Regions from separate parts of the Prevotella sp. khp1 genome, predicted to be linked through region 1. Evidence: riboswitches for the same ligand, from Rfam matches in the RefSeq annotation. Region 1 holds a riboswitch; each other region holds the start of a gene.

What was found. Region 1 has a riboswitch for cobalamin ahead of BLR73_RS07525 (TonB-dependent receptor). Riboswitches for the same ligand answer to the same signal wherever they lie in the genome.
Positions count from the first base shown of each region.
Region 2: another riboswitch for cobalamin. It lies ahead of BLR73_RS13615 (NADPH-dependent FMN reductase family protein); the one in region 1 lies ahead of BLR73_RS07525 (TonB-dependent receptor).
Region 3: another riboswitch for cobalamin. It lies ahead of BLR73_RS02030 (TonB-dependent receptor plug domain-containing protein); the one in region 1 lies ahead of BLR73_RS07525 (TonB-dependent receptor).

Region 1 is NZ_FNJZ01000002.1:408,723-419,053, reverse strand. Features, by position in the region: gene mutS (DNA mismatch repair protein MutS) at 1-797, opposite strand, end outside; gene BLR73_RS07530 (S66 peptidase family protein) at 910-1,869, shown strand; cobalamin riboswitch at 2,023-2,241, shown strand; gene BLR73_RS07525 (TonB-dependent receptor) at 2,285-4,297, shown strand; gene BLR73_RS07520 (YncE family protein) at 4,294-5,460, shown strand; gene BLR73_RS07515 (hypothetical protein) at 5,457-6,575, shown strand; gene BLR73_RS07510 (DUF4465 domain-containing protein) at 6,607-7,350, shown strand; gene BLR73_RS07505 (ABC transporter substrate-binding protein) at 7,350-8,474, shown strand; gene BLR73_RS07500 (pyridoxal phosphate-dependent aminotransferase) at 8,464-9,498, opposite strand; partial or broken gene BLR73_RS07495 (ABC transporter ATP-binding protein) at 9,520-10,311, opposite strand.
Region 2 is NZ_FNJZ01000006.1:19,453-29,783, forward strand. Features, by position in the region: gene BLR73_RS13590 (M16 family metallopeptidase) at 1-1,737, opposite strand, end outside; gene BLR73_RS13595 (DUF4876 domain-containing protein) at 1,744-2,961, opposite strand; gene BLR73_RS13600 (DUF6850 family outer membrane beta-barrel protein) at 2,980-4,479, opposite strand; gene BLR73_RS13605 (hypothetical protein) at 4,482-4,862, opposite strand; gene BLR73_RS13610 (TonB-dependent receptor plug domain-containing protein) at 4,859-7,567, opposite strand; cobalamin riboswitch at 7,872-8,057, shown strand; gene BLR73_RS13615 (NADPH-dependent FMN reductase family protein) at 8,104-8,499, shown strand; gene BLR73_RS13620 (DUF1593 domain-containing protein) at 8,603-9,991, opposite strand; gene fldA (flavodoxin FldA) at 10,150-10,331, opposite strand, start outside.
Region 3 is NZ_FNJZ01000001.1:454,535-464,865, reverse strand. Features, by position in the region: gene cbiD (cobalt-precorrin-5B (C(1))-methyltransferase CbiD) at 1-706, opposite strand, end outside; gene cobM (precorrin-4 C(11)-methyltransferase) at 703-2,478, opposite strand; gene cbiE (precorrin-6y C5,15-methyltransferase (decarboxylating) subunit CbiE) at 2,466-3,719, opposite strand; gene BLR73_RS02035 (cobyrinate a,c-diamide synthase) at 3,716-4,993, opposite strand; cobalamin riboswitch at 5,075-5,265, shown strand; gene BLR73_RS02030 (TonB-dependent receptor plug domain-containing protein) at 5,320-7,434, shown strand; gene BLR73_RS02025 (sirohydrochlorin cobaltochelatase) at 7,421-8,581, shown strand; gene BLR73_RS02020 (TonB-dependent receptor plug domain-containing protein) at 8,602-10,331, shown strand, end outside.

The sequences.
Region 1 (10,331 bases):
TTATCCTCTTCGATACGGGAGATAGAAGTGATATGTCCTATCTGAGTGTGCTGTGTCTGCTCGAGATACTGCAGAATGGCACCTGCGGCAATAACACCCGACTGCAGATGATCTACACCAAAGCCTTTCAGGTTCTTAACGTTAAAATGCTGTAATAGTTTCTGCTTACCTGTCTGATCGGTAAACACCCAATCGTCCAACTGGAACGTAAAGTATTTAGTACCAAAGTTGCGCTCAAAATCCTGTTTGCGATTACGATCGTAAAGCACCTCTTTGGGCGAAAAGTTGCCCAGCAGTTTCTCTACATAATCGGCAGTTCCCTCACCTGTCAGAAACTCACCTGTCGAGATATCAAGAAAAGCCACACCAAAGCTCGACTTACCAAAATGGATAGCCGCCAGGAAGTTGTTCTCCTTGTAATTCAGCACGTTATCGCTCATGGCCACACCAGGTGTAACCAACTCGGTAATGCCACGCTTAACAAGTTTTTTTGTGAGTTTGGGGTCTTCCAGCTGGTCGCAGATGGCCACACGTTTGCCAGCGCGAATCAGCTTAGGCAGATAGGTATCCAAGGCGTGATGAGGAAAACCAGCCATTTCATCGCCTTTGCCACCAGCACCATTACTACGATGTGTTAAGGTGATACCTAATATCTTTGAGGCAGTTATAGCGTCTTCGCAATAGGTTTCATAAAAGTCGCCACACCTGAAAAGCATGACTGCATCTGGGTGTTTCGCCTTCAAATCAAAGAACTGTTTCATCATAGGGGTTAGTTCTTTCCCCGCTGTTTTTGCCATAACTACCTAAATTTTATTCTGAGCGGCAAAGTTACTCCTTTTTTCGCAAACAGCAAAATTTTAGCCTTAAATAATTGTTATGTTCCCGTTTATTTGTATCTTTGCCAGCAAGATGAAGAAACTCGTTATCATATCGCTGATGCTTTGCTGGATGCTGTCGCTTTCAGCCCAATTCCTAAATTCGGGCGACACCATCGCTATAATCTCGCCTTCAAGTGCAACCGATACTGCTACCATTAATGGCGGCATCCGAACCTTAGAGAAGTGGGGCTATCCATGCATCGTGGCGCCCCATGCACTGGCCGATTATCATGGTTTTGCAGGCACTATCGATGAGCGACTTAGCGATTTGCTGTGGGCTTTACGCACACCATCCATCAAGGCCATCATGTGTTCGCGAGGCGGCGATGGAGCTGCCCATCTGCTTTCCCGTATCTCATTAGATACACTCCAGCGGTATCCAAAGATGATTATCGGATTCAGCGATGTGACGGCGTTGCTGTGTGCCCAGGCTAGGGCAGGCGTAATGGGTATTCATGGTTCGATGTGTCATGCATTGAAAACCTACGAGGGCAACGATACCGTGAGTCAGGCTTTACGAGGCATGCTTGCTGGTCATCTGCCCACCTATCGCATTGCTCCCCATCCCTTAAACATAACAGGTAAGGCCGAGGGCATTATCGTTGGTGGTAACATGAGCGTTTTCAACGATCTGGCAGGCTCTGATTTCGATCCGCTGTTTATCGATGGAATCGTACTATTTATTGAAGATACAGGCGAGGGCATGAGTAAGGTCGACCGCATGCTGCATAACATCGAGATACGTGGCTTACAGAAACACATCCGAGGCGTTATTGTTGGGCAGTTCAACAAATACAAACACCCCGAAAACGGTTTCGACGACATGTACGCCCTGCTCAACGAGTACCTACAGCATTGGCACATCCCCGTATGCTACAACTTTCCTGTAGGTCATGCCCACCTAAAAAACTTCCCCCTCCTAACAGGCGCCAAAGCCACATTAGAAATAACCTCTGATAAGGTAGTGCTAGATTACAATAATTCCCATTAGAGGAACATTTTGTTCCCACGTTGGGAATGAAACGTTCCCAAACTGGGAATCAAACATTCCCAAGTTGGGAAAAAATATCGTGCTTTAGATGGCAAGGGGGAGCATAAAATCAAAAAACTGAGTAAAACTATTTATTTTGAGAATAATTATTGTATCTTTGCAGCTGTAATCGGTTCTCCTGATGTGGAGATTAATAGGGAATCGGGTGAGAATCCTGAACAGAATCCCGCCGAAAGGCACCTACCCGTGGCCTTTCCTGCTGCTGTAAGTCGTCCTTTATGAGGCGCAAACATGTATGTCACTGAGATTTTTGGGAAGACGTTTGCTGCCAGACGATAAGTCAGAAGACCTGCCGATGAAACTTTAGCCGCTTGCCTATCTCTGGGGTTAGATGGCGATGGCAGAATAAAAGATGATGAATCGAGCATTCACATTGGCAATGGCTTGCGTGTTGGCGATGACAACGGCAGCACAAAGCAAGTTAGATTCCGTGCAGCATGTACGGGAGATAATTGTTGTGTCGAAGCCAGCTATGCGCGAGGTGGTGCCCAGTCAGAAACTGAAGGGCGAACTGCTGGAACAACTGAACACGCACTCTGTGGCCGATGCGTTGCGCTATTTCTCAGGTGTCCAACTAAAGGATTATGGCGGCGTGGGCGGCATTAAAACAGTAAACATCCGCTCGATGGGTACGCATCACTTAGGCATCAGCTACGATGGTGTGCAGTTAGGTAATGCGCAGAACGGACAGATTGACTTGGGCCAGTTCTCACTTGATAACGTAGAGGATATCACACTTTATAACGGCCAGAAGAGTGCCATCTTCCAGCCCGCCAGCGATTTTGGAAACGCCGGTTCTATCTATATCCGTACCAAAGCGCCTGATTTCAAGAAAGGCGAGAATACCCATCTGCGATTTAAAACCCAGTATGGTTCAAGCGATATGTTCCGCTTTTCTACCCTTTGGGAGCAGAAACTGTCATCAACCATCAGCTCATCGGTAAGTGCCGGCTTCTTAACAGCCAGCGGTAAGTATAAGTTCCATTACGAGCGAAAATATCCTAACGGACAAACGGCTTGGGACACAACGGCTGTGCGACAGAACGGCGATATACATGCTGAACGTATCGAAGCAAACCTGTTTGGCCGATTGGAGCAGGGTAGTTGGCAGCTTAAGGGTTATCTATATAACTCAGCCCGAGGCATTCCTGGTGCCATCGTAAACAACGTGTGGCGACGTGGTGAGCGCCAACAGGATTTGAACACCTTTGTACAAGCCGATTATAATAAGAATATAGGCGATGGTTTCAGCACCCGATGGCTGGCCAAGTATGCCTATTACAACACCCACTACGTAAACAAGGATACTACCCAGTTGCCTGTTGACAATCGTTACAAGCAGCAGGAGTTCTATCTTTCTACAGCCAATGTGCTGGAGCTGCTACCCAACTGGAGTGCATCGCTGGCCTACGATTTTAAGTGGAACAAACTGAATGCCGATATCTACAACTTTGCTTACCCCACACGCATCTCTAATCTGGTAAGTTTAGCCACAGCTATCGACTACAAACACCTGAAGGCGCAAGGCTCTATCCTGGCTACCTTTATCCACGACAAAACCCACCGCAGGGGTGAGTTTGCAAGCTTAAACAGCAGTCATTCGCTATCTAAACTCACGCCGGCGCTATTTGTTAACGTGTATCCCTTCCGAGGCACCTTCTTCTCTATGCGAGCCTACGTAAAAAAGAGTTTCCGCATGCCGACCTTCAACGACCTGTATTATACCGATATGGGTAATGCCAACCTGGTGCCCGAGAGCGCCCTGCAGTACGATGCCGGCTTTGCGCTTAACAAGCACTTTGAGCATGGTATCATTCGCCATGCCGAGATGCACTTCGATGCCTATTATAATACAGTACACGATAAAATTGTGGCTTACCCCAAGGGGCAGCAGTTCCGTTGGACGATGCTGAACTTAGGTAAGGTTCACATCAAGGGAATAGATGTTGAGGCCGAGGCCGATTTCAAGATTGGTAAGGATCTGATAGCTACCACTCGTGCCCAGTACACTTATCAGGATGCACGCGATGTTACTGATGCCGAAACCTCGTATTATAAGCATCAGATACCCTACATCCCCTGGCACTCAGGTTCTGCTATTCTGGGTCTTACCTATAAGAACTGGAACCTGAACTACTCGTTTATCTATGCGGGCGAACGCTACGACGAGCAGGAGAACATTATCTATAACCACATGGAACCTTGGTACACCAGCGACCTGAGTCTGGGAGTTTGGTGGAAAGTAAATAGTGTGCTGATGAAAGCGCACTTGGATGTGAACAATCTCTTAGGTCAGGATTACGAGGTAATCGTAAATTACCCCATGCCTGGTCGCAACTATGCACTAACATTAAGCGTTGAGATATGAAGCAGCTAGCGTACTACATATTAACCCTGTTGCTCCTTTCGGCCTGTCGCCAGGATGTGATGATAGTGCCGATGGAGAAAAGCGATCCAGGCGGCAAAACGCAGCAGGGCGATATCATAGGTATGTATCTGCTGAATGAGGGCAACATGGGATCGAACAAGTCGTCGCTCGACTATCTCGATCTGTCAGATTCTACAGCGCACTATTATCGCAATATCTACTCGCAGCGCAACCCTAGTACTGTAATGTCGCTGGGCGATGTGGGTAACGACTGTCAGATATATGGCTCGCGTCTGTGGCTGGTTATCAACTGCTCAAACAAGGTTGAGGTGGCCCGTGCCGATTCGGCTATCAGAATAGGAAAGGTAAACATTCCTAACTGCCGATACGTGACGTTTAACGATCGCTATGCCTACGTGTCATCGTATGTGGGAACGGTTTATGCTTCGAGCAACAGTCCGTTGGGTAGCGTGTATAAGGTAGATACACTCACCTTACAAAAGGTTGACTCTTGTAGTGTAGGCTATCAGCCTGAGGAGATGGCCATTATCGGCAACCAGCTATATGTAGCCAACAGTGGTGGCTATCAAGGTATGACGGGACAGGGTTATGAGAGTACGGTAAGTGTGATAGATATGGCTACCATGCAAGAAACCAGCAAGGTAGAGGTAGCCCCCAACCTGCACCACCTGAAGGCCGATAAGTACAATCAGCTATGGGTAACGGCTCGTGGCGACTATATGACTGAGGCATCAAGCATCTGGTGGCTGGCACCCGACGAAAACGGCCAGATGAAAGTAGGTGGACACATCGATCAGGCTGTAAGCGATCTTTGTATTGTGGGCGATTCGCTCTATTTCTACGGTTCTCAATGGAGCGAGGTGTCGATGAGTAATACCATCACCTATGGTATCATCAACGTAAAAACGCATCAGGTGGTAAGCACCAGTCTGTCGAGTGCACCCGAGATTAGCAAGATACGCATGCCGTATGGCATCATTGTAAACCCCGTCCATCGCGATTTTTATCTGATGGATGCCAAGAACTATGTATCGAGTGGCGAGTTGCTGCACTTCCTGCCCGATGGCACCTTCGACTGGAAGGTAAGCACAGGCGATATACCCGCCCACGCAGCATTTTTATTTAAAACAACAAAAAAATGAAGAAGATATTGTTACTATTAATAGCCGCAATTACCATCGGTAATATCCATGCTCAGCGCATGGACGATGTTACTGTGCACTCCAAATACATCCAGGCGGTAGATGAATATCGCCCTGCCCCAGGACAGTATGTAAACGATGTGCCAGAATACGAAGCTGGCGATACCGAGGCCGATATGATTCGTAAGTGTAACAACAATCTGGCAGGTCTTGGTCCTATCGATTCCCATTTGGTGGCACTTGGTGGCTGGGGCGGTTATATCACGTTCCACTTCGATCATTCTATCGCCAACGTGCCTGGCGAGCGCGACTTTGCCGTATGGGGAAACGCCTATCAAGAAATGAAGAACCTGGTGTTTGGTGGTATGAATGAGGCTGGCGTAGTAATGGTGTCGAAGGATGTAAACGGCAACGGAAAGCCCGACGACCCTTGGTACGAAATCAGCGGCAGTTGCGATGTGGATAGCGCAGGCAAGGTAATTTATGGTTACGAGATAACCTACCGTCAGAACCCCATGGGTGATATTCCCTGGACAGATAACCAAGGTAATAGCGGCACCATCGATCGTAATCACTACCACACCCAGGAGTATTACCCCCAGTGGTTGCCTGATAATCTCACCTTCAAAGGCACCCGACTGCCCGATAATATGCAGAATCTGTCCGATCAGGTAGAGGAATCGTTCAGTCCCTACTATTATGTGCTGGTAGGTTTCCGCTATGGCTATGCCGATAATCTGCCCAACTTTAGCGATAATGCCAATGCCACCTCTTATAATTATGAGGGCTGCGGTATTGATATCTCGTGGGCTGTTGATGAGAACCGTCAGCCTGTAAATCTTGATTTCATCGACTTTGTACGTGTATATACAGGTTTGAATCAGAAATGTCCGCAACCCGAGTGGTGGGGCGAAACCTCTACAGAGTTTGCTGGTGCCGAGGATATCCATCTCGAAGCCTCGCTCCAAGCTATCGAGAATGCTTTAAGCGGCATTCGTGCCATCCAGCAGGAAGCATCTCTATCAAGTCCTTTCTACGACCTGCAGGGTCGAAAGGTTACTCCAACCAAGAAGGGCGTTTATATTCAGAACAAGAAAAAAGTTGTTATTAAATAACCTCTTATTATTCACTTAAAACAAAAAAATTATGAAGACAAACAAAATTTTCGGACTTGCAGTCCTTGCGTGCGGTTTCGCACTGTCGTTCACATCATGTACTAATGATGACAATCCTGTTGGTGGTAAGAGACAGGCTACAGTTTCTTTCGAGAATAAGAAGCTTGGCGCTGATGGCTATTGGAGTGGTGACGAATCTGGTACTAAGTTTGATAATTACGGAGCGGAAGCTTTCGCCTGCCAATATAAGGAAAAGGGGGTAACCTTCCCAGTAAACTACACACCATCATTTGCCAGCTGGACGGGTTTTGCTATCTCTAACCGTACCGCTACTACTTACAAGGATTTGAATCCCGATCAGTTCAATAGCGCAGTCGGCGCCGCAAAGAGTGGCAACAACTACTGTGTAGTTTATACCTTTGGCGAGACTATCGACTTTGGTCGTGCCGTTACCCTGAAGGGCTTCTGGTTTACCAACGAGGCTTGGGCTGTTGATGCTTACCTGAATGGCGATGGTATGACTCCTGGTAAGTTTGAGAAGGACGACTGGTTTAAGTGTATTGTAACTGCAACACTGTCTGATGGATCAACCAAGGATGTTGAGGTATTCCTGGCTAAGGACGGTGAGTATGTAAAGGATTGGCAGTTCTGCGATTTCCAGAGTTTGGAGAAAGTTACCAGCCTGAGCTTTGCATTCGATGGCACAAAGAAAAACGATTGGGGTCCAACAACTCCTACTTACATGTGTATCGACGATATCGAGTTTGAGTATTAATGAGATACATTCAACTATTAATCATAGCAGTATTGCTCACAGCCTGCGGAGGTGCGAAGAAAAACGCACCTCAGCAAGCTGGGGGCGATGCTGTTACCTTTAAATATGCCACACAGATTAGCGTCGAGAAGTTTGATGGCTATACGGTGGCAACTATCAAGAACCCTTGGAAGGAAGGTATGACGCTACACCGTTATGTGCTGATACCTGCCGACCAGGAAATACCCAACCATATTCCCAGCGGTACTATTGTACGCACACCATTAAAACGCGCCGTAATGTTTACCACCGTGCATTGCGCTATGTTGATGGAGTTTGGCAAACAGGATTGCATATCGGGTGTGGCCGACTTGAAGTACATTAAGATACCTTGGATTCAGGAGCAGGTGGCCAAAGGCAAGATAAGCGATGTGGGCGATGGTATGAGTCCTGTTATCGAGAAAATTATCGACGAACATCCTGATGCCCTATTCCTGTCGCCTTTCGAAAACAGCGGTGGTTATGGTAAACTCGAAGAGATTAACATCCCCATCATAGAATGTGCCGACTATATGGAGGCCTCGCCTTTGGCACGTGCCGAGTGGCTGCGTTTCTATGGCATGCTGTTTGGTTGCGAAGAGCGCGCCGATATGCTATTTCAGAGTGTAGATAACAACTACCACCAGCTTAAGGCATTGGCAGCAAAGGCTAAAACAAAGCCATCGGTAGTGGTTGATAAGGTAACAGGTAGCGTATGGTATGTGCCTGGTGGCAAAAGCACCATTGGCCAGATGATTAGGGATGCCAACGCCCAATATGCATGGGCCGATGATGAACACAGCGGTTCTATCTCACTGCCTTTCGAAACGGTTCTGGAGCGTGCTGGCGATGCTGATGTGTGGCTTTTCAGATATAGTGGCGATCACGATATTACCTATGATGAGCTGCTGAGCGAACATCATGGTTACAATCAGTTTAAAGCGTTTAAGAACCAAACGGCTTATGGTTGTGATGTAGAGCGTTCGTTGTTCTACGAGGAGTCGCCTTTCCACCCTGAAAGACTATTGAGCGATTTTATCCATATTCTGCATCCCGAACTGGATACGATGACCTCGATGCGCTATTTTAAAGAGGTTAATCGCTAACCTCGTTCAAGTGGTCAACATACGCCGTGATAGCTTCTACCAACAGGTCGTTTTCCTCGGGCTGTTGGGTAGTTACGCGGAAGTAATTGTTGTCTAATCCGCGAATGTTCGAAGCGTCACGAATCAAAATGCCGTAGTTGTCCATCAGCCATCGTTTCAACTCTATCGCCGTACTGTTATGAATAGATACCAGCATAAAGTTGGTATCTGTCTTCATGACCTTCAATCCGTCGATAGTCGATAAGTTAGCGTGCAGTCGCATCGTTTCCTGAAGATATACTTTCAGGTCGGGAATCATCTGCATGTTGTTCTCAAGCATATATTTGCCTGCCTCGATAGCCAAGGCGTTAATCGTCCAGGGCTGACGTATCTGTTTCAATCTACCTATAATAATAGGCGAGGCCACGATATAACCCAAACGCAGACCTGGTATACAAAACGTCTTAGAGAGCGAGTGAACCAGCATCAGGTTAAACACATCCGTCATTTCCTTGGGCTCCAGCATAGGTGCTAAGGTGTAATCAGCATACGACTGATCGATGACATACAGATAACGTGGATGATTTCGTACGATATGGTTCAGCATACCCTTTACCAGCACGTTGCCAGTAGGGTTGTTAGGGTTACAAATCCAATAGATACGGTCCTTGGGCAGTACATCAAACTCGTCCTTAACGTCGTATGATATAATATGGTTAAACATGCGACAGGCATCCTCGTATTCGCTAAATGTGGGTTGAGGAATGATTGACGACCAACCCTTGTACAGCTGCGCTATCAGATAGATAGCCTCGTTGGCGCCGCTGGTAACCATCACGGTGTTCTCCTTTACACCCAGTTTCTCGGCCAGCAGGCATTCCAAAGTGTGGGCATCGGGCTCAGGATAGTGACCCACCACATCAAAATGCTGCATCAGGTGCTCTTTCAACTCTGTGTAGTCAGCCTGACTATACACATTCGAGCTGAAATTAATCTTCACCTTGTCGCCATAGCGAAACACATCGTCACCGTGCCCGTATATCATAAGCTTAATAGATATTTATACCTGTTTTGTTACTTTTATTGTCATGGTCTTGGGATCGAAAGCTATACCCTCCCGTTCTATAAACCTGCCTAATGCCCCTTGTTCTGCCAGCGCTTTTGGTGAACCAATAGCCACTGCTTCGCCTTGAGTCATCAGCCAGATGGTATCGGCCATCTGCAAGGCCAGTTCCACATCGTGCGTGGATAAGAATATTACTTTGTCGGCCTCGCGACTAATGCGACACAACAGCTGCAACACCTCAACCTTGCTAGGATAATCGAGAAAAGCCGTTGGCTCGTCAAGATAAATCACAGGTGTTTGTTGGGCCAGCGCTTTGGCTATCATTACCTTCTGGCGTTCGCCATCGCTCAGCGTGTGCACCATGCGCTTCTTCAGCGGCTCTACACCCACCATCGCAATAGCCTCGTCAACCACCTGCAGGTCGTCTTTCGAATAGGTGCCCCAGAATCCTGTGTAGGGCGATCTGCCCAGCGATACCAGCTCGCGAACAGTCATATTCCTCACATCAGGCTTTTCGGTCAGCACCACACCTATCAGGCGACTCAGCTGTTTATCGCTGTACTCCGAGAGTTCACGACCTTCCAACAGTATCTCGCCACCTGTTTTGGGTTGGAATGAAGATAGGGTTTTTAGTAGCGTTGATTTGCCTACACCATTAGCGCCCAGCAGACAAGTAAGTTCACCGCTTTTGATGGCACCATCGATGCCCGTAGCCACCGTTTTAATACCGTGTTTTGTCTGGTAGCCAATGCTTAGATTGCGCAGCTCTATAGTTTCGCCCGTCGTCTTCATGGTGCAAAGATAGTAAAAAG
Region 2 (10,331 bases), on a different contig from region 1:
ACCTTCGGTAGCACCACTGGTAATCATCGAGAAGTTGGGGATGTCCTCATCGCCATAGAGCGAGGTGCCACCTTCGCCATACATGCGCATAGAAACGGCATCGGCCTCGTAATCGGTCTTCTTGGTATATACCTTCATGCCGTTGCTCAGGGTGAGTTCGGTAAAACCGTGACGGTAGGGCTTCTCGCTTACGATGGTGCCAGCCTTTGGCAGATTGTTCATCAGTGATCCGGCCAGCTGCTGCTCTGCATAAGGTGCATAAGCCTGCTGCTGAGCTGCCAGGATAACCTGCTCAATCTGCTGTTCTGATGGTATTTCAAAGCCCTCCTTATCGGGTGCGTACATTACTACTACCTGATTCTTGTCGGTGATGAGCTCCTTTACGGCAGCGTTCACCTCGGCCAGTGTTACCTCACGATCCAGTTTCTTGGTATTCTCTAACTTAAAGTCGGCACTGAGCATGGGCTCACCCTCCAGGAAGTTATCAACACATACATTTACGTAATGCGAGTTACGGTAGTCGCCCTGCATCTTGGCACGGCGCTCGGCAGCATTCAGGCGCAGCTTCTTGGCACGCTCCAGCTCACTCTGGGTAAAGCCGTGCTGACGGGCACGCTCTGCCACACCTACAGCACTGATGATACCACCTAAGATGTTGTCCTGCTTACAGCTGATGCTTAACGAGAAGGCATCCTTGGTGCGGCTGAGGAAGAACTCGGAAGCACGACCGGTGGCACTCTGGAATGGTGGCACAGGCAACTGGCGCAACTCTACCAGACGGTCGTTCAGCATGCTGCTGATGAGTCCGTCGATATAGTCGTCGCGCAGGTATTTCTCGCTGTTCTTCTCGCTATCAGGAGTGGCTTCGCGCTTCTGGTAGATATGACACAGGGCAATGGGCTGCTCCTTATCCTTCTCGATGTCAACAATCATCTTTTCGTTATCATCTACAGGGTAGTAGATACGCTGGGCAGCCTTCTTTGGCATGGGGATAGGAGCGAAGATCTTCTTGATTTTCTTCTCCATCTTGTTCACGTCGATATCACCTACAACGATGATGGCCTGCAGATCGGGACGGTACCATTTCTGATAGTAGTCGCGCAGGTCCTGATAGGGGAAGTTATCCACGATATCCATCGAACCGATAGGCATACAGTCCTCGTACTTGGTGCCTTTGTAAATCTTTGGCATTGCCTGCTCCATCAGGCGCTGTACGGCCATGCCGGCACGGCGTGTACGCCACTCCTCGTGGATAACGCCACGCTCCTTATCAATCTCTGCATCCTCCAACAGCAGGTAGTGGCTCCAGTCGTGCAGCACCAGCAGACAAGAGTCGATGATGCCCTCGCGTTTCAAGGGAGCAGAACCGATGTGATACACTGTCTGGTCGATAGAGGTGTAGGCATTCAGGTTGGCGCCGAACTTTACACCGATGGTCTCGCACCAGGGAACAATACCCAACTTCTTACCTTTGCCTGGGAAGTTCTTGGTACCGTTAAAGGCCATATGCTCGAGGAAGTGAGCCAGTCCGCGCTGGCGGGGCTCCTCCAGTATGGAACCTACACGCTGGGCAATATAGAAATCGGCCAGACCTGCCTCCTTAGCATTATGACGGATATAGTAGGTCATGCCATTCTTCAGTTTGCCCTTACGGATGGTAGGGTCCTGTGGCAGGCTCTGGGCCACTGCCGATACCGACAGCAGCGCCAGAGCGAAAAGAGAATATAATTTCTTCATTGTTAATTACTTTTTCATCGAAGGCACCTGACGAGCCTCCATGTCGTTTGTAGAATTGTTGGTGTCGATATACTTGCCTGTAGAGTCCTGCTTACGCTTGATAGAAGTTCCACGCTGGGTGGTGTCCTTTGAGTTGGCGCGGCCAGCTACCCAACCAGCATCCAGTGTCTCGGAAATAACAAACCAACCGAAATCGTCCTCAGTACCCAGGTTTACGGCATCGAGTACCCACTCGTTAGGAATCTGTACCTGCTTGCTCTCCATTACCTTTCCGGTTGTTGCAGTGTAGGTTGGTGTCTCGCTATGGTTAGCCAGGAAGGTTTCTTTATTCTCCTTCATGCGGGCGATGGCATAGCTGCGGTTCTGCTGTACAGAAGGCAACCAGATGGTATTGGTATAGCACCAGATATACTCCAGATTAGGCGCATCGTAATCGGTATCCATGCTGTTGCCACCATTGTCGAGATATACCTCGAAATCGGCACCTGTCAGGTCGTACGAGTTCTCGTTAACGGTACGATGATCCATGGCGTTGTTGGCAATTACAATGCTCTCGCCGGGCTTTACAGGGTGGTCCTTGCCGCTACCAGGAATCATGAACACTGCACCGGCAGGGATGGCGTATGGACGTACATCTGGGCTCCAAGGCTGATTGCCTGAGCTGGCACTCTGGTACTGCGACTCGATGAGGGCTATGCTGTCGGCATAAAGCACTACGTCGCTATTGTTGGTGATTACGAAGTAAGCATCGTAGTTGTAATTCTTGTTATCTGGCTTCAGGGTACCGGTGGTACATATCTCGGAGAAAACGAATCCACCTTCGGCTTTGAACGAGCTGACTACCAGCTTGGCTGTTGTTGAGGTCTCGTTCAGCGCAACATCGTTCGAAGATACCTCGAAATCGGTAGTTCCAGTCACACCATCCTTTACAAACGAGATATTTCCTTTGGCGGTGAGGTTGTACTTTCCCTCAGTCAGACTGGGGATGGTGATTACATAGTTGTCGCCGTCCTTTACAGGAGTAGCCAGTGTGGTTACTTCGCCACTCTGTACGTTGGTGGCTGTACCCTCAAAACTGTTCAGCACTACATTACTTACGTTGATAGGCATCTCGATAGTTACTGTACCGTTCTCAACAACGTAAGGAGCGTCGTCGCTGCTACATGCTACGAATACCGTGCTTGCAGCCATGAGCATCATGCTCAAAAATACATTCTTTTTCATTTCTTAGCTATTTAATAATTAAAACATAATTCCTAACGATACGTGCAGATTGGCCTCATGCTCGCCTTCGCTGCAGAACTGCCAGGCTGTTGCCAACTGGCCATATAAGTCAACCGACCATGTAGCGGGTTGATAATCTGCACGGATACCGCTCTGGGCCTGGGCGTAGCTGGCCTTCTGATATCGGTAATTGTGATTGATATAGGCCTTGATGCTGGCCGCCATATTGGCATAGGGCATAACAATCTTACTGTCGATATTGGCGGCATAACCACCTTTGGCATAGATGTTCAAACGCAATGATTCGTTGACGGCTTTGAGCCATTGCGCTGTGAGCTCACCATACACACGACTGTAGTTCATCTTGCGTTCTACATAGGCGTATTGCTCACGATGGCTCAGATAGCCGGCACGTAGTTGCAGGTGCCAGGCACGATAGCCGTAAAGGGCAGTAGCGCCCACATCCCAGCGATGCTGACGATACATAGTAAGCTGGGTAAGTATGGGATATTCCTGTCCCGACGATGTGCCTGCCACATGCTCATCGCTGGCACGTTTGTCGTAATCGGCATGTAATATCAGGGCCTTTTCGTTAGTATCCGATTGCTTGCGCCAACCTACCGTCAAGCGGTTCTGCTGGCGATAAAGGGTAGTAAGCGGTAACGAGTTATACTCATCCAACAGACGCTCGTACTGGTGTAATGCATGGCTGAGATGAACCATCCAGCCATTTGCGCTACGAGGCTGCAGATCGAGGGCTATTGCTCCACCTTTACCATCGTAGAAAATGTCGCGGTTAGAACCTGAAAAACGGGTATAGTTAGTACCTAATCCTGTCATCTGCAGCTCGCCCATTCCGTTTTGTTCGCCATAGAAATCGATATCGGCAGTCTGACGGTAGATATTTCCTTCGAGTGCCAAGCCAAGATGATAGTTGCCAATTTGGCGGGCAGCTCCAGCCTTCAGTGTCAGGTCGGAAACGATGCTACGCATACGTGGATCGTAAGTACGATAATCCTGTTCGGCACGAAACTTCAGTTCGCCGCCTAATTGCCAGTTCCCTTTCTCAACAGCATAGCCACCAGCAAAATAATATCGCTCGCGGTGGGTATCGCCTCCCAGACTGTCGGCAATCACATCGGGATAGAGTAGGTCGAAATCGGCCACATTATTATATACCTGATGATACTGCTTGCCATTACCATACGATGCCTGGCCCCATACAACCGATGAGGGGGTGAGACGGATGTACGATTGGGCTGCCAGTTCGGGCTTCAAGTAGCCTGTGCCCTGTTCAACTTGGAATGCCTCGCTTTGATGGCGATAGTCGCATTGCAAGCTCAACTCAGTAAAGGGTTTCAGATAGGCATGCGCCATCAGTGCAGGGTTTTGCAGTGCTTCGCTATAGGTTTGTCGCCATAGCGAGTGGCGCTCCACATAGGCCGTATCGGTAGTGGCAGCCTCTGCAGGCAGCAGTGCGCATAGCAGCGCCAATATGGTATAGATAATCTTCTTCATGTTTAATCCAGGTATATAATGTTGATGGTTGCCTTGCTGGTTCCTGTTCCTACCAACTCTACATAGTCGCTTACGGCACGAAACGAACGGATGTGTTTGTTGCCGGTCTGGTCGGTATAGCTCAACACGCCTTCGATGCTGACCTGATAGGCACCGCGCAGCAGTTCTATCTGCACCTGGTCACCAGTGAAGTCGGCTGTGCTCACTACGTGTTTCGTGTTCAGATTGGTGATGTGGGCCATTGCCTGTACACGCTCAATAGTCACGTCGCTGCCACCATCCAGTTGGATAGTAGCCAACGTTATATAATCGTCGTTGTCCTGATGACAGGCTGTTAATGCCAATGTCATACAGCATGTAAGTATCATCAACAGTTTCTTCATATCTTTACATTCATCTCAAGTCCGAAATAGGGTTTTGTATGTCTACGAATGGTCTTGCCGTAGCTCTCGTAGCTGGGTGAGTAGTCCCAGATACGGTTGCAGAACAAAGCTAACTTCAGTCTGTCGTTCAGCAGTTTTTTGGTAATCTTCAGGTTCAGATTCATCGCAAACGGTACGGTGCTCTTAGTGTAGTTGGTTGATGTACGCACCAGCCATTTCAGGTAGGCATCCTGAGCACATGCTTCAGTCCACTCGTGGATAATGCCTTGCGAATCCATATAAGCATCAGGTTCGCTACTGATAGCATCGCGCTGTGTAGAGGTGTACCATTGGCATTGGGCCGAAACAGAGAAGCCTAGTCGCAGCTTAGGCACGTCGGTATCAAACATAAAATTGGTGTTAGCCATCTCGTTTACAATGCCTTCCTGATCTTTGTACAGTCCCACATACTGCAGTCGGCTGTTGCCAACTACCACACTGGGGCGCTCCATGATGAGTTGCGAGTTACGATAGGTGGTGCGGAACCAGGCACCGGTGATGGTAAGACGCGTGTAGAGTCGTGGGATACGCTTAGAGGCGAACGTGAGTTCTATACCTTCCTTCTTGGTCTGACTGCCGTTGGCGTAATGTGTGTAGGCGCAAAGCTCTGTCAGTTGTTCGTAGGGCATATCGTCGAGTGTTGGCGGTGCTGTTAATGTTGAGGCATCAACACCACTGGCATCGTACTTTTTATAAGCATAGGCCTCGAAGTTGGTTTCGCTGCGGAAACCTGATGTCATGTTCTCTTTGAAATAGGTTGCCGTTAAGCGGTTGCCGCCTATGTTCAAATCGCCAGTCAACTCCCACTTCAGGTTGCGTGCTGCCGCTAGAGTTGCGTTGGTGCCAGGAATGATATACGTTACCTGATTGATTCGACTTTTCTGAGGATCAATATTATAGTACTTCAGCTGCAATAGATCGATATAGGCAGGATCGGGGAACAGCTGATCGATGGTAGGCATCTTGGTGTGCTGTCCGATACCGCCAGAGATTCGCACAAACGAGGGCTGACCAAACAAAATGAAACGTGGAAATGTGAACCCGACATTGGCTCGTGGATCCAGATACCAGTGGCTATGCATCGTGTAGTCGGCAGGCAGGTTCAGCATTTGCAGAGCGCGTACGCCAGCCATCAGTTCCAGCTGGCAACTGCCTAAGGGCAGCGTAGCTTTCTCCTCGGCATAGAGTGATAGGGTGTGGTTAGCTGGCTTCTCACTCAGACTGCGCATGCGTATCTGTGCCGTAGGATAAACGGGGCGCTCAGGATCGAACACCTGTCCATGTCCGTAGTTCTTGTCCATATTCCAGTCGGCACCTATCAACAGGGTATTGGCTATCTTACGACTTGGAATCTGCAAACGGGCATTTAGCTTTATGAACACGTTTAGTGGCTTGCCATCTACTTGCTGTGAGGCTTCGTAGGAATATGGCAGTATCAGGGCATCGTATTCGCCTTCGTCGGTATTCAGTACGGCACCAGTCATACTCTGCAGACTTACCGTTTTGGTGCGTTCTATCGTGTTGTGCTCGTACGAGGCGGCTGCCATCAGCTCGGCGCTCTTCAGCCATACGGGACGATGCATCTGGAGTTGCAGTTTGGCCGATGTGGCGATGCGATTGTAGTCCGACTTATAGATGTCGATAGCGCCTTTGTTCAAGTCGGGATCTTGCTTCTCGCCGTCGAACGAGCCAGTGTAGTCTACATTTGTTGTTAGCAGCAGGTCGTGATGGGCGCGTTGCCAGGTATGACCCATACGTGCCGAGAGGGTAAGGCGACTGTAGTTGTTTAAGGAATTACGTGGGTCGGCTTTCGAGTCCAGATAGTCGGCACTCAGGTTTAGCGTTGTATGGTTGGTCCACTCAAAGGCTTTGGCCAGATAGAACAACTTAGAACCCATATCCGATTTCAGTCGTGCCTGGAGGTCGTGTCCACCACGACGGCGCTCTATCTTTACCAGTCCGCTGGTCAGGTCGCCATATTCTACCGAGGGGATGCCTCGTATAATCTCTACACTCTCGATGTCGTCGGTCGAGATGGTTCGCATGTCAACACCTGCGTTGGTGTTCTCGCGATTGGTTGAGGCGCTCTCCCAAGCGCCACTTACCTGCTGCATGTTAGCGTTGGTAGATATGCGTGCACCATCTACCAGAAAACTGGTGCCCAACGACGAGGTGGCATAGTTTGTGCCCTGTGGACTGGCTTCGCGTAGTCGGATGTTGTTGTTTGCGCTCAGTACGGGATCTTTGCTGCTGCCACCTGGTAACAGTTCCAGTAAATCGGCAAAGCTTGATGGCTGCAGGTGTTCCATCGCGTGCTTTTCAATCTTCGAGGCACTGGTAAGGCCACGACTCTCTTGAGCCGTTACTACCACTTCGCCCAACTTACTAATCTCGGCCTCTAGTTCGTAGTGGCCATTGGCAGTAGCTTTTACTGTCAGTGGTTTATAACCTATGTAGGTTATCTTGATTTGTTGCGCAGAATGTTGCGCATCCCCTTTTTTAGGTATGACAAAGCAACCATCAGCGTTAGTCACTGTAAGTGGCTTACGCTTTACGGCATCTGTAATTGTAGCTCCAATAATAGGTTCGTGTGTATCCTTATCAGTTACCAGACCTTTTAAAACGCCCTGAGCATTAATACTTTGCAGTATCACTACTGCTATCATCAAAAAGAAACATCTTTGCATTCAAATACATCATTTTATTCAAATGCAAAGATAATACTTATTGGTAGGGTGTGCAATACTTAAAAACTAGTATTTTGTTCTTGTGGTCTTATGGCCTTGTTCGATAACGATTCCTCGCTAACGGATAGAAGGCCTGGGGCCTTTTTTTGTATAAAACAAATTATTTTTGATTTTTTGTTTGGCGTATAAGAATAATGTTGTATATTTGCAACGTGATTCAAGAATGAGTCTATGTGAAAGTTGAGGCTACGCCTCGACTTAACGTGAACGTTGAGGCATAGCCTCGACCTTCGCCCGTAAAGGTTCGCTTAGCCGCGATTAATTGGGAATGTGAGTGAGAATCTCCGACTGTCCCGCAGCAGTGAACTCCATTATGGCTCCTAAGCATCAATGCCATTGCCCATTTGGGTGAGAAGGCGCTTGGGAGTGGAGGAAAGTCTGAAGACCAGCCTTTTTCGGTATTTGCTAAATGCTCTCGATGTAAGGGCGTGAGGCGCAACTTAATTTTTGTGGGTATGAAACATGAATCAATCGTCGTGGTATACGACAGTTGTCAGGCTATTGCAGAAGAAATAGCCGACAAGCTTGGCGCTGAAACTATCAGCGTACAGAGTATTAACAACAGGCAGATAGAAAACTGCCAGAGTTTTGTTCTTGCATTAGAGTTTATGGCTGATGGAAGTATGACTCCCCATTGGCAGTGGGCTTGTCAAACGTTGCGTGGTGCTAGCCTAAGTGGAAAGAACTTTGCCGTGTTAGTGGCATTAGGTAACAAACTGAATCATGATGCAGATAAAATTTGCCATGAACTGCGTGAACGCCATGCGCACATTGTTGGCGAACAGCTATATGCTGAAACGCCCCAATGCAATCTCGAAAATTGGATATGTTCTGTTTCACCTAATTTATAATCAAATTACTATGGTATACATTTTAGTAGTAGCTTTGGAATTTTTGCTCGCAACCATTGGTGTAGCGTGTCTTATCAGACACTATAACCACAAAGTTTAGTGGCTATATAGAAATAATGATGCGGCGATAGGCTACCAGATGAAAGGGACCGTCGTCGTGTACTTCGCAAATAATGTGAATCGTGTCGTTTGCAGTATCTGCAGGGATATGTATGGTGACTGTCTTCTGGGTTGACTGGGAGATGGTCACTTTTGTTTGCCCTATCTCAGGCTGCTGCCACCATAAGAATTGCAGGTTGTCGCCATCACTATCCTGCGATGATGAGGCATCAAGGCGTATTGTATCACCCGCTTTAGCTGTGATATGAATGGGCAAAATACCTGTGTTGTTGTTTATGATAACTCGAGGATTATGATTGCCATGCCCCTCGGCAGCCCACTGCATACGTGCCATGAAATCGTTAAGCTCGTCGGGGTAGAAACGCTGCTTATACTCTATACTGATGCTACGCAGCGGCTCCTGCCAACTGGTCCAAGCGGTGGTAATCGAGTCGGCACAGAGTCCATGCTCATGATAGCCTGCCCAACCGGCTTGATGTGGATCGTCGGGATTGTTCAAACCATTGGGCATGACATACAGAAAACTAGGCGTATCGCCTTCAACTCCCCATTTGTAGGTAGGATACTCGCTGCCTAACGCACCTCGGCCTTGTATGTAGTCCTTATGCTGTTGCCAGTGGCGTTTGCCAAGTTCGCACTGCTCCTGCCATGTGCCTTCATCCCACACAAACTGCAAATCGTCGGCAAACTCCTTACGTAGCCACATGTGCGAACTGTAACTACGGTTCATACGCATATTGTAATGCATGTCTTGGTCGGTAATGGTATAGATGCGAAACTTATGCAAAAACTGCTTTAAGGCCTCAGCAGAACGTGTTTGCTTAACTCGCCAGATGGCTTGTGCCAATGTGTTGGCACCACCCCAGGCAGCTACATAGATTGGTCGTGGGTCGTCTTCGTCGGCAAGTTGTATCAGCAGTTCGCTACCAGGTGAATCGTTATCAGCACCAATGGATTTGATGCCACCGTGAATACTACCCATTACCGCACGGCTCTTCAAATAGTCGGCACTTGGCCAGTATCCTATGTACTGTTGTTTTCTTTCTTTATCAAATGCTAAGAAATTCTTCTGCTTCGAACGTTGCATCAGCTTCGGCACATCCTGTCTGTAAGCCTCAATTACCCGTTGCAGATACTGTGCCCATTCTGTAGGATAGGGATCGCAGTTCCAACCTACTGATGTAATCAATGCTTCTATTTCAAATTGGTCGGCATAGGCCATCAGTCGTACCATCGACTCCATATCGTCGGGTTCCACATCAGCAGGTGCAATGTCTGTACACACCACAAGTCGTGGTTTTAATTCTTTGTTTTCAGCTTGGAGCGAAAGAGCTCCCATCATAGCCAGCAGGCAAATAATTATTCTTAGCATTATCATGATTGTTAATTTGTGCCGCAAAGATACGAAAAAAATCGGATAATGGTCTGTTATTAGTCTTTTTTATTGCAAAAAGAAAGGTGGCTGGTCGTCTCGACTAGCCACCTTTACCCTAACTAAACAAATACTTATTTATAAATTTACACCTGTGATTAAAGACTTGGAGTAATAGCTGCCAACCAGGCATCGATACGTGTATCGGTCTGGTCGTCCTCATTGATGTCGTCGAGAGGCAGGCCAATAAACTTTCCGTCGATAACTGCTTCAGAATCGTCGAAAGTGTAACCATCGGTTTCAACGCTACCAATAAAGTTGGCACCGCTGTCTTTGATGC
Region 3 (10,331 bases), on a different contig from region 1:
GCTTCTCTACCATTCTCCGTAGCCCGTAAGGACCGTCAACCACGATGAATGATTTGGGCTGTTCTGGGCGCTTGATGGCTATCACCCGCATGCCGCAGGCTTTGGCTGCTACTACCTTTTCTGTAAATCCGCCTGATAAACCGCTTTCTTTCAATAAGATAGCGTCTACTTGAACGGGTATATCGTTGGGGTCGTCGTAATAGCATAGCTGCGCTTGGGTGGCACCTTGTTTCAGAGCTAAGGCGATCGACGACGGTCGGTTGAGGATGCGATAAAAAATACTGATTCCATCGGCCGCGAGCGGTTTCAGTTTGCTGATGCTCTGCACGCCGGTGGTGGCGAGAAGGCTATGGATGTCGCGTGGTATCTGGGTGTAGTCGTCAATCCAGGTGATGGCAGGGTCGCATGGCGGGTAGATGCGCTCGAAGCGTACTACGGGCAGCGAGAGTGCGCTGGCAGTCTTGGCAATGGTCTGGTGCAACAGTGCTGCAAAGGGGTGGGCGGCATCCACTATCATCCGGATGCCGTGCTCGGTGCAAAAGTGCATCATTGCTGCCTCATCGAGTGCGCCGTCTATGCGCACACCATGCTGCAGCGTGATGTCCTGCTCGCCGGTCTTTGTGCTGTAGAAGTAGGGCGCCCCCCCTTCTTCCAGCACCTCCACGGCTTTGCGTCCCTCTGTTGTTCCACCAAATACCAGTATCATGCTTTGCCTTTTCGGAATAGATGAGTGAAGTTTTTTGAATAGAGTTCAGACAGTCCTTGACGGTTATCGATGGCTTCGCCAACGACGAGCATTGTGGTGAGCGTCAAGTGGTTATCGTGAACTATCTGAGCTAAATCTTTAAGTACTCCGCGATAGATCTTCTGGTCGGGCCAGGTGAGGTGATAGCAGGCAGCTACGGGCGTATCCTCGGGGTACTCCTGCAGCAGTTCGCGCTGCACATCATCTACGATACTGGCTGAGAGGAAGATGCACATCGTGCTCTGACTCTTGGCCAACAGGTGCAACTGTTCTTTCTCGGGCATGGGTGTGCGTCCTTCGCCACGGGTCAGAATAATCGTCTGACAGCGCTCTGGAATCGTGAACTGACTCTGCAGTTCGGCTGCTGCCGCCAGGAACGAGCTGATGCCTGGGGTGATATGGTATTCCATGTGGTTGGCATCGAAGAAGGCCATCTGTTCCTGAATGGCTCCAAAGATACAGGGATCGCCGGTGTGCAGACGAACGATGAAATGGCCTTTGTCGTAATGCTCCTTCATCAGTGCGCACTGCTCTTCGAGTGCCATATCGGCCGAAGAGCGCACCACAGCGCCTGGCTTGTGGCAGTAGGTGAGTTCCTTGGGCACCAGTGAACCGGCATAGAGAATCAGGTCGGCACGTTCCAGCATCTTGCGGCCACGCACCGAAATCAGGTCGGGATTGCCCGGTCCGGCACCTACAATCTCTATGTGTCCTTTCTGCTCGCGCAGGTATTTGTGGTCGATGGCCAAGGCCGCCGTCCAGTTCTTGCCTTTTATCTTTGGGACAATCAGTTGTCCGTGATTAGACCCGAGAATGGCGGCTGCCTCGCAGACAGAGGGCGTTCCTACATGTTTCTCTACGGTTTCGCTGGGATTGGGTACTTCTACCTTGGCCAACTCCTCGGCGGTGTAATAAACCACCTCGCTATTTGGTTCTTTTCTGAGCTCGGCGCAGAACTCCTCATCCCGCTTCACATCGATGGTGCAGAAGCGCTTGTAGCAAGGCATCAAGCCGAACTCGCCGAGAGCAGTATCGATTTCATCAAGGATGTACTCGTAGTTGGCAGGATGACTAGCCAGACCAAATCCCAGTACGCCTACCTTTGGCACATAGCACACCTCGAGTACGCCTGGTGGGGTGTCGATGATGTAGGGCGTCACCTGGATAAGCAGTCTGAATCTTTTGGGGGTAACCTCATCTATGCTGTTGACGATGGTGACATGGTCGGGCAGGGTGCGCTCCAGGAAGTCGGTACCTGCGTCGCGGATATCCATGAGCAGTGCAGTGGGCTCGCGATTCACGAAAGCGCTGATGCACGCGTTGATATCGTCAAACCCCACCATATTCCAGTTGAACTGCTTGTCCAGCGTGTCGAGAGGCCACAATCCGGCATTGTCGCTCTGGGTGGTGATCACTTCGTGCGCACCAAGATGGGCGGCAATGTGGCGTGTCAGGTCGTTGGCGCCACCAATATGGCCGGAGAGAACGGAGATGACGTTGAGCCCGAAACTGTCGATGCAGACCACGGCCGGGTCTGTGTGCTTGTCATCGATATAAGGAGCGATCGTCCTCACACAGATGCCCATAGCACCTATGAACACAAAGGCGTCGTATGCCTTCCATTGTTTACCGACGTCGGTTCGCTGGATGAAATCCGCACTGAGTTCTCTTTTGAGTGTCGCAGCTATTTCGCTACTTGCCTCGCTAATCTGTATGATGGCTATTTTTTGCATGATAATATCACTATGGGGTTATAATCATTTAACTGTATGCGTTGGGGTGGGAATTGCTGCAAACCGAGTTCGGCACAGGCTTCATCCCAGAGCTGATGACTGTCGGTGGTGACCTTCGGTGAGGTGACGCTATTGAATACAATGATGCCGTTATCTGATATGACTGTCAGCAACTTAGCTATGATTTCTTTAAGTTTTCCTCCATGCCCGCCAATGAACACGGCATCGGGTTTTGGAAGGGTGGTCAAGTCTGTTTCAAGGAAGTCGCCTATATGGGTATGGATGCCTGGCGCGCCAAACTTCCGGGTGTTCTGCTGGATGATGGATTCGCACTCAGGACGAATCTCGAAAGCCTCTATTTGCAGGTGTGGGAACTGCAGTCGCGCCTCGATGCTGACGCTACCTGTGCAGAAGCCGATATCCCAGAGCACATGGCGACCGGTCAACTGGAGGGCCTGCAGCGTCAACAAGCGGATGGGCATCTTGGTGATCATTTTTTCGCGCCCGTCGAGGAGCGTGAAGGCAGCATCGGGAATGCCGAATGGTCGTGGTGGCACTGCGCCACGGTGTTCCAGGATGATGCAATTAGGCATGGCAAAATCACGATGGATTGCCTCTTTCGGCGAAAGCGTAGAAAGGTGCTCTTCCGATGGATTGCCTAATTTCTCGCCCACGTGCATGATGAAATCGGTATATCCGTAGTCGGTCATGCGCTGGGCTATCGTGGCAGGTGTATGTACGCGGTCGGTCAGGATACCTATCTTCGGTGCGCGCTCGATGAGTGCTCTGTCGAATTCTGCCCAGGGGCGCCCTGTGAGCGACACGATACGCATGTCGTGATAGGGCATCACCAATCGGTGGGCCAGCAACTGCAGCGAGTTGAAGGTAGGATAGACGATGATTTCGGCATCAGGCATCTTCCTACGAATCGTATTAGCAAACCCAAAGAACAGCGGATCTCCAGAAGCAAAGACGATGATTTCTGTTGAGTGTCTAGTGTTCTCGCTTTGCGAGCGACCAAAGGTCGAGTGGAGTGATGCATGTTGAGAGTATTTATCAAATACGGCATCGAGCGGTACAGTGATGTCTATCCATTCGGCATCTGCAGGCAGCAGTGGGGCTACAATCTCATGGTGGCGCTTGCCGCCAGAAAACACCTTTCCATCGCGTATGATGGCCATCACCTCAGGGGGGAAATAGGGGTTGGGGTTGTCTGTGATACCGATGACGATGAATTTCATAGGATGCTGGGTATTTGATAAAGGTGCGTGTAGCTGGCCAGTACGTTGTGATATCTGAAAATTGGCGTTGGTACAGGCTCACCTTTAGCGTTATAGACTTGCGTGATACTCTCAGGGGTATCGCCGATGAATTGCGTGTAATGGAATTCGTGCCCTCGATAGGTCTTGCCATCGAGGGTGAACTGGCGGTAGCCTAAGGACAGCTTGCGATCAGCTTTGCGGGCAGTGATCGAGTAGGGCAGTACACCGCACATGGGGTAGCTGTCATCGTCGGTAATGATGGCTTGACAGAGGTACATCATGCCGCCACATTCGGCAACAATCCTGCCGCCATCCTCCGCAAATTTTTTGATAGCATGCAGACATGCCTGATTGGCCACTAATGCCTCCAGGTGCTTCTCAGGATAACCGCCTGGCAGATAGAGCAGGTCGATGCCATCAAAAGTTGGCACATCTTTCTCAGGATCGAAGAAAATGACGTCGCCAAACTGGTCTAAAGTCTCCTGATAGATGAACGAAAAACTTTCATGATTCCTGGCTATAAGCGTTTTTGTTTCCAGATGCTGGAACTCGCAGTTTCTTGTTTTGGACTCCACCTCGTCAAGGAGTGTGGTAGTGAGACTTTTGAGAGATGGGAGGTCGATATTCTCCTCTAAAAGGGCAGTCAGCTGGTCTGACTCGGGTAGCTGAGAGAAATCGAGCCCTAGATAGCGTGAATTTTGCTCCAGGTCGGGCGATTTAGGCAGGTAGCCTAGGCACTTGGCATGGAGCTCATCGCACACTTCGCGCAGCATGTTGAAGTGGCGCTGCGAACCAACTTTGTTAAATATTATACCGGCGATACGAACGTCGCCGCGAAAGTGGATAAAGCCCGATAAGAGGGCTGCCATCGAGTAGGCTGCCGACTTAGCATCGACCACCAGAATCACGGGAATATCAAGCACGCGGGCGATGTCGTACGACGAACCCAGTTCGCGATCGTAGCCATCATAAAGGCCCATCATACCTTCGACGATACAGATGTCAGCATCAGTCCCGTAGTGCGCAAATAGCGCGCGTACGTGTGCGGGCGTAGTCATAAAGGTATCGAGATTGACCGATGGGCGCCCACAGACAGCTGTGTGGAATTTAGTATCGATATAATCGGGCCCGCACTTGAAAGGCTGCACCCGGTAACCGTTCTGGGTGAACCACTGCATCAGGCCTCGGGCAATGGTTGTCTTGCCTGAACCACTGGTGGGTGCTGCTATCATAAACGCTGTCTTGTTCGACATCTTCTGAAGTTGATTTGGGTGCAAATATATAAATTTTCTGCTAAATATGTGTGGTTAACCGAAAAAAGTTGTACCTTTGTCGCCAAAATAAGGTCATCTGGTGGCCGATGCCACTACGATGAAAAGGGAATACGGTGAGAATCCGTAACTGTACCTGCAGCTGTAATCCTCGCAAAAAGGGTTTGCCTGTATAACGCCACTGAGCCACAGGCTCGGGAAGGTAAGGCAGACTGAGGAAAGTCAGAAGACCTGCCGAATGTCAATTGAAGATTGACAATTTAACTTTAGACCGTTCAGGAGTTAGCGGTTGTGATAATTTGATAGTAATGAAACTAGAGAAGCAATTGGCAATAGGCCTGAGTTTGCTTGCTATTGGTGTAAATGCCCAGACGGACATTTGGCGTGCTGATAGTTTGCAGGAGGTGGTGGTGACAGGTACTGGTACGCAGCACCTGCTGAAAGATGCGCCCGTGCAGACCGAGGTAATCAGTCGCCGGCAGTTGCAGCAGTATGCCGGCAAGAGTATCGAGGATATCCTGTCGGGACTCACGGCATCGTTCGATTTCAGCGAGAACGATATGAGTAGCAGACTGCAGATGAATGGTCTGGGCAACGCGTATGTGCTGATACTGATAGACGGTAGGCGCCTGCATGGTGATAATGGTGGCGAGAACGACCTGAGTCTTATCGACCCGCATAATATCGAGAAGATAGAAATCGTGAAGGGTGCCTCGAGTGCCCTCTATGGCAGTGATGCGATAGCTGGTGTGATCAATATCATCACCCGCAAGCATCGCGAACAGGGCGTGATGGTGGAGAACACCACGCGCGTGGGCTCTTATGGCGACATCAGGCAGCATAACGGCGTGGCGCTCAACTATGGTAAACTGTCGAGCTACACCAACTTCCAATTGCAGCACTCCGACGGTTGGCAGAACACCGCCGAGGAAGCTATCCAACAAACGGAATACCACATCACCGACTCGCGCAACAAGACGGTGAACCGGCATACCAACTGGCAGATAGCTGAGCGACTGACTTATCAGCTCACGCCTGCCATCGAACTCTATGCCGACGGTAGCATCTACTGGAAGCGCATCTATCGCCCCTGCGGTCATCATCCCGGTGTGGACGTGAAGACATGGGATCTGCAGTACAACAATGCGTCGGCGTCGGTAGGTGGTAAGTGGAAGCTGAACAAGACCGACGTGATTACGCTGGATGCCGACTGGAAGAAGCATGCCTATAACTACGCCTATACCGACACCACGCTGACGGATGGCTATGTGAACGGCCGTTTTACCAATTATTTCCCTTACTTCCCCGGTGATAAGGAACTGCAGAGCGACCAGCGACTGACCAACATCTCGCTGAAAGGAATCTTTGCGTTGCCCTATGAGCAGCAGTTGAGTGCCGGACTGGAGTATCGCTACGACTGGTTGAAAGCGCCGATGCGTGTGGCTGGCGGAAAAGCGACTGACAATACCGAAGCACTGTATGTGCAGGACGAGTGGGCACTGCTGGATCCACTCTACATCACAGGCGGTTTGCGACTGACCCGCAATGAGGGATTCGGCACCCGACTGACACCCAAACTGTCAGCCATGCTGAAGTTGGGCGACCTGCGACTGCGAGCCACCTGGAGTCAGGGTTACAAGACACCTACGCCTAAGGAGTTGCACTATCAGTATATCAAGAATATGAATGGTGTGTATCTCTACCTGGGCAATGAAGACCTGAAGGCACAGACCTCGAATTATTTCGGTGCCAGCGTGGAATATACCATCGGGCACCTGACGCTGACCTTGGCGCCTTATATTAATAAGGTGGACCGCATGATCACGCTGGTGACCATACCTACCAAGCAGGCTCCGGGCGAACTGATTACGAAATACGACCCCATCCGTGTGCGCCAATATCAGAATATGGAAGATGCCAAGACCTATGGCGTGGATTTCACCGTGCGCTATCAGGGTAAGCACTTCACCGCTGGTGGTAGCTACAGCTATCTGGACACCGAAGCCAACCAGTATGACACTGAGAACGACGTGATGCAGAAGGTGACCATCGACGGTATGGCGCATCACAAGGCCAACGTATATGCCACCTGGAACCATCAGTTCTCAAAGAAATACCAGTTGGGCGTGGGTATCTACGGACGCTTGAGCAGTAAGCGCTACTATCAGATAGACGGCGACGGCAAGGGTTATCAATTGTGGCGACTCTCAACCAATCATCAGATAGGCCGACTGCTGAAAGTGGATGCCGGTATCGACAACATCTTTGATTTCGTGGACCGCACGCCTCACGGACTGCATCTGGGCACCACCTCGCCAGGCAGAACTATCTATGCCTCGCTCACGCTGAGACTCAATCAAGGTAAGAAACTATCAAATAAGTATAAGTCTAATTTTAATTACAACAACAATGAAACAGATTAAGTTTTTGATGCTGGCCATGCTGACAGTAGTGGGCAGCGCACTGTTTACAGCTTGCGACAGCGATGATGACAACAAATCAACACAGTCGAACTATGACAGGTATCAGCAGGCTGTGAACCAGACAGTGAATGCACAGAAGAAGAGTGACAAGGTGATCCTGCTGGTAGCCTTCGGCTCTACCTGGGAGCAGGCTTACGATACCTTTGATAAGGTGGTGGATGACTACAAGGCTCAGTTCGGTGGATGGGATGTATATCTCTCATTCTCTTCGGCCATCTGTATCAACAATGCCCGTGCGGGTGAGAATGTGGATCCAAAGGACTACTACGACCCAGAGCACTGGCTCACTGCTATCGGACTGGCTGGTTACAAGCAGGTGGTGGTGCAGTCGCTGCAGGTAATCCCTGGTGAAGAGTATCGCCGTGTGCGCGACAGCTATGTGAAGGACTTCATGAACAACCGTAATGGCGACTTTACTGATGCTTACATGAAGAGTCTGGACAGACAGGTGGTGGTAGGTACCCCACTGATGGCAGAGGAGAGCGACGCCAAGACACTGGCTACCACACTGAACAACGAGGCTGACGTGAAGGCCGCTGTGGCTCAGGGTATCGTGGCTTTCATGGGTCATGGTAATCCAGAGGGTTACGACTACTATGGTGGTAACGTACGTTATCTGCAGCTCGAGGAGTATCTGCGCGAAATCAATCCTAACTTCTATGTAGGTACCGTTGATATGGACGAGACTTATGCCGAGGATGTTCTTAACCACATTGCTGGTGGCACATTCGACTATCAGATTGGCGATGTAACCAAGACCATATCTTATCCTGAGAATGCAAGCAAGAAGGCTCAGCTGTTTGTGCTGATGAGTATCGCCGGTGATCACGCCCACAACGATATGGCTGATGATGAGGATGATGAGAGCTGGTTCTCTATGTTTAATGCTGCAGGCATTGAGACTGCTGCCTATGAGACCAACTACACTGAGGCTTGCTGGAAGAAGTATAAGAGCGGCGAGGAGTATATCCCCGGACTGGCTGAGCGTAGTGCCGTGCGCAAGTTGTGGATGAACCACACCCGTGAGGCTATCGCCAAGCTGGGCACCGACGACGCCCTCTCGACTCCTACAACAGCAGCAGAATAATCATGATTTAAAATTGCTAAATGAGGTATAATTTATTCGCATTACTAGTGGTACTCCTTTCGGGGAGTACCGCTTTTTCGCAAATTCATCAGACGGACTCGTCGGCTGTCCGTCGTTCTTACAACCTTAATCCAATTGTGGTTACCGGTTCTGGTCATCACCAGCGCCTGAAATCAACAGCCACACCTGTGAGGGTGCTCTCTAGTCAGGAGATGCGTGAACAAGGTATCACGACCTTCGACGGCGCACTCACACGTATGATGCCTCAGGCATCGATGGCTCCCAGTTCGATGGGTAGCTTTCTCAGACTGAACGGACTTGGCAATAAATATATCCTGATTCTGATAAACGGTCAGAAACTATCGGGCGACATCTCAAACAATGTGGATCTGAATCGTATCAACATGTCGCGCGTAAAACGTATCGAGGTGCTTGATGGGGCTGCCTCGTCACTCTATGGTAGTGATGCCATCGCAGGCGTTATCAATATCATCACCGATCAGCCCACACAGGAAATGATGAGCGTCAGCAGCGACACGCGCTTGTCAGGGCATGGTGTGCTCACAGAGTCGGTTGGTCTCGACATCTTCAAGAATGGCTTCGGCTCCTATACCTCGTTCATGCATGATAGGGCCGACAGTTATCGTAACAACGACCTGGAACTGGTGAAAGGTTCCGACACAGAAACTCAGGCGTCGATAGCCCCGCTGTTCACCGGCTATCGCTCTGATATCATCGGACAGAAATTTACTTATACCCCCAATAAGCATTTGGCGCTGAATGCGGGTATAGACTATTCATATAAGATAACCGATCGCCCAGAAACACGCAGCGATATCACTGGCGGTACCGACTACGAGATGCGATACAAAGGACTGCGATGGAACGTGGGCGGAATCTATAAGTTTACGGCCAAGAACTCGATTCAGGCCGATTTCGTGGTGGACCGTTTCCGTTATGGCAAGGAGTATGATGTGGCCACGAAGACCAATGCCATTGGCGACTACGTGCAGTCGAAGAAGCAGCGCATGATGGAGGGACAGTTGAAAACTATCTTAGGACTGACGGCTCACTCAACCACCATCTTCGGTGCCGACTGGCGCAAGGAGTATCTCAATGCCACCAGCGGTAATATCGACAGTCATGTGTATTCGCTCGCTGCCTATGCCCAGCACGAGATGACGCTGCTGAAGAACCTGACGGCGACACTGGGATTGCGACTGACGCATCATGAGACGTTTGACCAGCATCTCACACCAAAAGCCACACTGATGTATGCAACGGGAAACTTCAGATTCCGAGCTACTTACTCTGCCGGTTTCCGTGCACCTGGGCTCGATGAACTCTACTACCACTATTTCTCAGTGAATCGTGGTAAGGCACAGATCAGCTTTGGCAATCAGGACCTGAAGCCTGAGAAGAGCAACTACTTCGCACTGAATGCTGAATATCGCACACAGGCTCTGGCTGTGAGTGTGACGGGCTATCTGAACCGTATCAACGATATGGTGGTGAAACAGAATGTGGATGTGGATGATGCCAGTAGGCAGATGCTCATGACAGAATTCCCGGAGATGACACAGGACCAGGCCGACAAGATGGTGAGCTACGCCCTGTATCAGAACAGTGATAAAGGCGACGTGAAGGGTATGCAGATGAATGTGTCGGCTAATCTCTTCAATGGTTTCAACCTCTCAGCCAACTATGTCTATACGTATGCCCGCACCCATAGTGGTGAGGTGTGGACGGT